DNA from 3 places in the Metabacillus sp. GQ13 genome. Region 1 is predicted to be linked to each of the others. Evidence: riboswitches for the same ligand, from Rfam matches in the RefSeq annotation. Region 1 holds a riboswitch; each other region holds the start of a gene.
What was found. A riboswitch is a leader RNA that binds a small molecule or an ion and turns the genes downstream of it on or off. The one in region 1 is predicted to bind S-adenosylmethionine.
Positions count from the first base shown of each region.

Region 2: another riboswitch for S-adenosylmethionine. It lies ahead of AC6CHR_RS02980 (methionine biosynthesis PLP-dependent protein); the one in region 1 lies ahead of AC6CHR_RS15100 (sugar ABC transporter substrate-binding protein).
Region 3: another riboswitch for S-adenosylmethionine. It lies ahead of AC6CHR_RS02475 (bifunctional homocysteine S-methyltransferase/methylenetetrahydrofolate reductase); the one in region 1 lies ahead of AC6CHR_RS15100 (sugar ABC transporter substrate-binding protein).

Region 1 covers NZ_JCAXET010000011.1:151,907-154,179, forward strand. The annotation lists gene AC6CHR_RS15095 (MFS transporter) at 1-619, shown strand, start outside; SAM riboswitch class I at 822-928, shown strand; gene AC6CHR_RS15100 (sugar ABC transporter substrate-binding protein) at 1,067-2,194, shown strand.
Region 2 covers NZ_JCAXET010000002.1:146,015-148,287, reverse strand. The annotation lists gene AC6CHR_RS02980 (methionine biosynthesis PLP-dependent protein) at 1-944, opposite strand, end outside; SAM riboswitch class I at 1,352-1,489, opposite strand; gene AC6CHR_RS02975 (SCO family protein) at 1,557-2,132, opposite strand; gene AC6CHR_RS02970 (aliphatic sulfonate ABC transporter substrate-binding protein) at 2,142-2,273, opposite strand, start outside.
Region 3 covers NZ_JCAXET010000002.1:40,784-43,056, forward strand. The annotation lists gene AC6CHR_RS02475 (bifunctional homocysteine S-methyltransferase/methylenetetrahydrofolate reductase) at 1-1,097, opposite strand, end outside; SAM riboswitch class I at 1,196-1,353, opposite strand; gene AC6CHR_RS02480 (YajQ family cyclic di-GMP-binding protein) at 1,617-2,108, opposite strand.

The DNA.
Region 1 (2,273 bases):
GGTTATAGAAGAGTTCATCCAGGGGTTTAAATATGTAAAACAAAATAGATTTTTAGTGATATTGGGCACCAATTTTTTTGTAGCAGGGTTAGCTGTGGGGTTAATACAACCGTTAGGTATCTTTATCGTGACACAGCAACTTAATATGGATAAAGAATTTGTTCAATGGTTTATGGCAATTAACGGTGTAGCGATGATAATAGGTGGCGGTATCGCCTTAGCACTATCAAAAAAGATCGCGCCTATTCGAATGCTTGCAGCGGGGATGCTTGTAAATGCAGTCATGATTTCAATCATTGGCTTCTCAGAAATTCTCTTGATCTCATTAATTGCGCAGTTTTTTACAGGGTTGATGATGCCAGCTATTCAAATTAGTATCAATACTATGATTCTTCAAAATGCAGAAGAATCATTTGTAGGCAGAGTTAACGGGATTATGACGCCTCTTTTTATGGGGGCAATGGTAATAATGATGAGTCTAGCAGGTGTACTGAAACAAATAGTTGGTCTGGTTGTATCATATCAGGTTTCAGCAATTTGTATGGCAATTGGTGTAATTCTTGTTCTACCACTGGTACTGAATCGACCAATGAAAAAACAAGTCAAAGTAAATATATAGATAAGAATTGTATTGATAATGAAGTAATAAAAATATTCAAAAAACAGTTGACAAACCTTTGATACACCTTTAGAGTGAATATATTCTTTCGTTTACTTAAGGTTGTATTCGCAAAGATTGTTGCTTTATCGTACATAGCTTTACTTCACGGTTTAAGCAATTATCTTTTAGAAAAGATCCTAACCTAAACAGCATATGCAATCTCTTATCAAGAGTGGCAGAGGGACTGGCCCGTTGACGCCCAGCAACCGTTCTATTTTGAATTGGTGCTAAATCCTGCAAAACCTAGTTGGTTTTGAAAGATAAGAGAGGAGTCTCCTTATATAAATGTGGTGAAACCTCTCTTTTTTTGAGAGGTTTTTTACGTTTAAAATTAAGTGAAAGCGAAGTTGTTTTATAAGGTATCTTAACAAAAGAAAATAAACAGCAAAAGGGAGTCAAACAGATATGAAAAACAAAGTAGTTAAATCAGCACTTATCTTCATTCTTGCATTTACGTTATTACTGACAGGTTGTTCTTCAAATGGTGGAGAAACGGCTGAAACAGTTAAAAGAAAGGGCAACCCTGACGTTTCATTAGAAAATGTTCCTGAGCGTTTTGCTAAAGGTGAAGGGGCTAAAATAAAAGTTATCCGAAAAATTGGTGGCGATGATCACACAGCACAATTCTTAGCAGGTGCAAAAGAAGAAGGAGAAGCGTTAGGCTTCCAAGTTGATGTTTTTACAGCGAATGGCGATACTGCAAAATTTCATGACGCGATAGCACAAGGGTTAGAAGAGGATTATGACGGTTTTATTATTTCACATGGTGATGACGATGCAACAACTGCAGAGGTTCAAAAGCTGATTGATGCAGGGAAAAGTGTTGTTACTTTTGACTCTACAGAGGAACTAGCTACTATTGAAGGTGTAACTTTAACCTCACAAGATGATGAAGCACTTGCAACATTAGCATTAGACCAACTTATTAAAGACACAAGTGGTGAAGCAAATATTATCTATCTGTGGGTTGATGGGTTTCCGCCAATGGTTAGACGGAATAAAGTTTATCAAGAAACATTAGATGCTAACCCAAGTATTAAAGAAATAGAACGTTTTGGAATAGCATCAGCAGATACATCAGTACAAACACAAAATGCTGTAGCGGCAATGCTGAATAAACATCCTAAAGGTGAAATAGACGCAATATTTGCAACATGGGATGCATTTGCAATTGGTGCTGCCCGTGCAATCAAAGAAGCTGGTAGAGACGAAATTAAGATATATGGTATCGATGTCTCAAATGCCGATCTACAAGAAATTCAGGACCAAAAAAGTTCATGGAAATACACTGCAGCAGTTGATCCTAAATTAATAGGGGCAGTAGACATGAGATTATTAGCGAAAAAATTAGCAGGAGAAGAGACACCAGCAACTTACAACTTAGAGGCATCACTTATTTCTCAAGATGCACTAGTAGAGTCTAGTGATCCTATAAATATGGTTAATCTTGCAGACACGATTGAAGGATGGGGACAATCGACAGCATTTGAAGAAGACTGGATGAAAACATTAAAAGAATACTATAAAAAATAATTTCAGTAGAATTAGAGAAGACACTCTCTTTATACATTTTAAGAGAGTGTTTCCTGTTAGTTACATATCTAAAACGAGT
Region 2 (2,273 bases), on a different contig from region 1:
AAGCTCTCAATTCCACCTAGGCTTTCTGCAAAACTTATCGTTTTCAAGTTCTTTAAAAACGGATTAATCCATGCTTCATCCTGTAAACGAAACGAAAGCATTCCACCTTTACCTGGGTATAAAACATCAAGCACATCTGGATGATCATTCAGAAACTGAGAAACAAGTTGCGCATTTTGTTCATGCTGCCTCATTCTAAGCGATAAGGTTTTCATTCCTCGCATTAACAACCAAGAATCAAACGGTGATAGAACCGCTCCGATAGCATTTTGGTGTTGAAAAAATTCGTTACTTAGTTCTTCACCCTTTGTTACTACAAGACCAGCAAGCACATCATTATGGCCCCCTAAATACTTGGTTGCACTATGAATCACAATGTCGGCACCGTCTAATATTGGTGTCTGAATCAACGGTGTAAAGAACGTGTTATCAACAATGACTAAGATATTATTTTTCTTGGCAACTGCCACAAGCGCCTTAATGTCAGCTTCTTGCATTAATGGATTTGTTGGTGTTTCAATGAATAACGCTTTCGTTTTTTCTGTAATTAACTTTTCTGTCTCAGCAGGGTTTGTAAAATGATCATATTGAAAAGATAAACCATACTTTTTCCATTCTCTTTCAAATAAGCGATAGGTTCCACCATAAAGATCTGAGGAAACAATAAGTTCATCTCCGCTTTGAAAAAGGGCCATAATTGTTTGAATTGCTGCCATACCTGAGCTAAAAGCAAACCCACGATCACCATGCTCTAAATCAGCTATTGCCTGTTCCACTAATAATCTAGTTGGATTCCCTGTACGGATATAATCAAATCCTGTTGATTCGCCAATTCCATTATGACGATACGCTGTTGAAAAATAGACTGGGGGATTAACTGTCCCTGTAATATTTTCACTTCGATTTCCAATTTGAGCTAGTTTCGTTTCAATTCGTTGACTCATGGTTGTCACCGTCCTAAAATTTTTTTACATCTAACCTAGAAGAAACAATCACCTAAAAAAAGTGAAGGATACATTTACTTAGATTAGATAGATTTCTTAGTTGTTTATGGCAAGATTTATTCAATCTCCCTACAAAATAAAAAGTCTTCCTCAGTTAAGAAGAAGACTTGTATATTTAAATGTGCTTCTTCTTATCTCTCAAGCATAATGCTGGTGTGGTGGCTTGCTGGATTTAGCACCTTGGTACGAAGGGAGATTTTGGTATGTAGCTCACATGTCGTTATATTTTGCGGTTTTATATAGAACATATCAGTAAGATTTTTGACAACAGCCAAGCTCTCGCTTAGTGGTTTGAAAGCCAAATGGCAAGTCTAAATAATTTCAACAAATTTACTTTGCCCAAATTATTCTCATCTACCATACTGTTTAAAAATCAATTTGTTTGTTCCTAACTTAGCAAAATTAACGGTTACCAACTCTTCACTTGTTTTGTACCGGTTGCTGAGGCTTCATTGGGCCAGTCCCTCTGCCTCTCACGATAAGAAATATATGAAATTTTCAAGCTTACTTTTTTTACTACTTTACATGATTCAAGTTTGGATTGCAATAGAATTAACGTAATAGTTTGATATCTTTGATTATTTTGTCATATGGTACTTCAGATACTGCATCATATTGTTCAAGTATCTTATGACCTTTCATTAAATAAATAGATGTGCTGTGAACAAATTGATTTGAGCCTTCTAGTTTCGCAGCCGGTGCTATAAAGCTTTTGTTGGAAAATGATTCTATTTCTGATTGCTCATAGCCTGTCAGAAGATTCCAATTGTCAAAATCTGCTCCGTAATTGTCAGCAAATGCTTTTAATACCTCGGGTGTATCGTTATCAGGATCAATAGTGAAGGATACCAACTCTACATCGACCTTTTCATTCTTTAATTGCTCTTGAAGTTTTGCAACATGAGCTGTCATTGGCGAACAGACTGTATCACAATTAGTGAAGATGAATGTGGAAAGCCAAACTTTATTCTTGTAGTCCTCCATCTCAACTTCGTTACCCTCTTGATTCACAGCTTTTAAAGGTTCAATTGTTCCATTTAGTGAAAAATGTTCTTCTAGGTTGATAGACTGTGAACAGCCAACAAGACCTAGAAAAACAGTTAACGTGATAAAAAGTAGTTTTTTCACATGCATCGCCTATTTAGACAGAAATTGAGTGTCAATAAGATCACTGAATTCTGGTTTTTCTTTAAGGAATTTCAATTCAAATGAAGAGTTTGCAAATTCCTGAACGACTTCTGCATTTACTTCTGTTGTATATGTCACACG
Region 3 (2,273 bases), on a different contig from region 1:
CTTATTCGAGGGGAAGCGAGTGAATTATCTGCAAGTGTTAGTGCATCGATACCAGCATGGTGAAGGGCCTCTGCACCTTGAAGGAATTTACTCATTCCAAGTTTCTTCGGTGGATCTAGCTCAACAATAACTGAACGTTTCTCAGCGACAATATCCTGTAAGGGAGGAAGTAAATAAGTTTTATCTTCTGAAATGCTTATTTTTTCATGTTTAGGTACTTTAACATGCTTCTCCGTAACAGGTGGTAAGTGTCCCACTGCCTCAGCGATTGATTGAATATGTTGTGGTGTTGTTCCACAACAACCACCTATTAATCTAGCACCTTGCTCTCTGAATTTTAGCGCGCTCTCCTTGAAATAGCCTTGATCAGATTCGTAGACAAGACGACCTTCATTTAAAGCAGGTAAACTGCTGTTAGGGAATACCGACAAATATGAGTTTTCTAGGAGCGGTACTTCCTCAAGTGATTGGATCATATGATATGGACCTAAATGACAGTTTAAACCAATGACATTTGCTCCAAGGTCTTCAAGTTCTAAAAATGCTTGTGACAAAGGTGTACCATCCTGTAAAACACCTGCTTCATGAAGTGATACATTTGTAATGATTGGCTTATTCGTTTCTTTTCTAGCAATTTGTAGAACAGTTTTTAATTCTTCTAAATCATAATAGGTTTCGAGTAGAATTCCATCGACATCTTCATTTAGTAAAACAAAAAGCTGTTCTCTGAAATTTCGTTTTAGTTCATCTAATGTGTGGGCACTTTTCTTAAAAGAGCGTACACCACCGATTGTACCGAATACATACGTTGATGATGAGGCAGCTCGTTTAGCAATTTCAACAGCTTTTCTATTAATTTGTCTAATTTCATCCTCTAATCCATAGCGAGTTAGTTTAATATCATTCGCTCCGTAAGTATTTGTCTGAATAACGTTCGCACCAGCCTGAATGTAGGATTGATGGACACGTAATACATCATCTGGCTTTGATACATTCAGTTCTTCAAAGCAACGATCAACACCATGAGAATAAAGCATTGTTCCGATTGCGCCGTCTCCGATTAGGATCTTAGTTTTTAAGTCTTCCAAAAAGTTCATAGTAAAGCCCCCGTCCTTGGTTAATTGAGTAGGAGAAAAAAGTGAATCTATAAAAAAAAAGCCTTCATAAGCAGAAGGCTAAAATGATTCAAAGCTTCCCCTTATCTTTCAAGCATCTTACATGCTTAGCTGGAATTAGCACCTTGGCACTCGGAAGATCTAGGTAGAAAAGATGATATCGGTACCAGATCTAAACTCGTGTAAACCGGTTGCTGAAGCTTCATCGGGCCAGTCCCTCAGCTTCTCTTGATAAGATATGAAATTAGTTAATTACTTTAACGTATAGAAATGTATTATAACTAATTTATCTAATATTTCGAAAAATATCAATAGTAAAATGTAATGTTGACTAAAATTGTATGAATAATTAAAAATAAGAAAAGGATAAAACATGTTGGCAAGAAAAAGCGATAGATAGAAAAAGGTAATCCCTGACAGAATGACTGTAGGGATTACCTAATGTTCTAAAAATTTGCGAACGTAATCATGATAAAAAAGCATAATTAAATCCACTTTAGTTTAACGGTAATTAATAAATTGTACCTCAATCGGTAAATCAGCTTCTCTAATTGCAGCGATTACTTGTTGGAGATCGTCTTTGTTTTTACCGGTTACACGGATTTGGTCATCTTGAATCTGTGTTTTAACTTTTAAACCATTATTTTTAATGATGTTGTTTATTTTTTTTGCATTTTCTTTATCAATCCCTGAAACTAGTTCAGCTCGTTGGCGAACAGTTCCACCTGAAGCATTCTCAAGCTTTTTGTAGGAAATATTTTTTATTGGTACATTTCGTTTAACTAACTTTGAAATCAGTACATCCTTTAATTGCTCAAGCTTGTAATCATCATCAGAAACCAAAACGAGTTCTTCCTTATCTAGAGATATGTTGCTTTTACTGCCTTTAAAGTCGTACCTAGTGGCAACTTCTTTCATTGCAATGCTAATTGCGTTTGTTACTTCAGGGAATTCAATTTTAGATACAATATCAAATGAACTTTCTTTCGCCATAATAATCCTCCATTACGTATATAATATAGTTAAATTATAGTAAAATAAAACAGTCATCACAACTTTTATATGTTAAAAGGGACTTTGAACAGTAAAAATAGCCGGAACTCGTCCCCATAAAGGCAAAGTGGTAAGGATTTACGTACTGGTTGTTTTCGCAAAGAT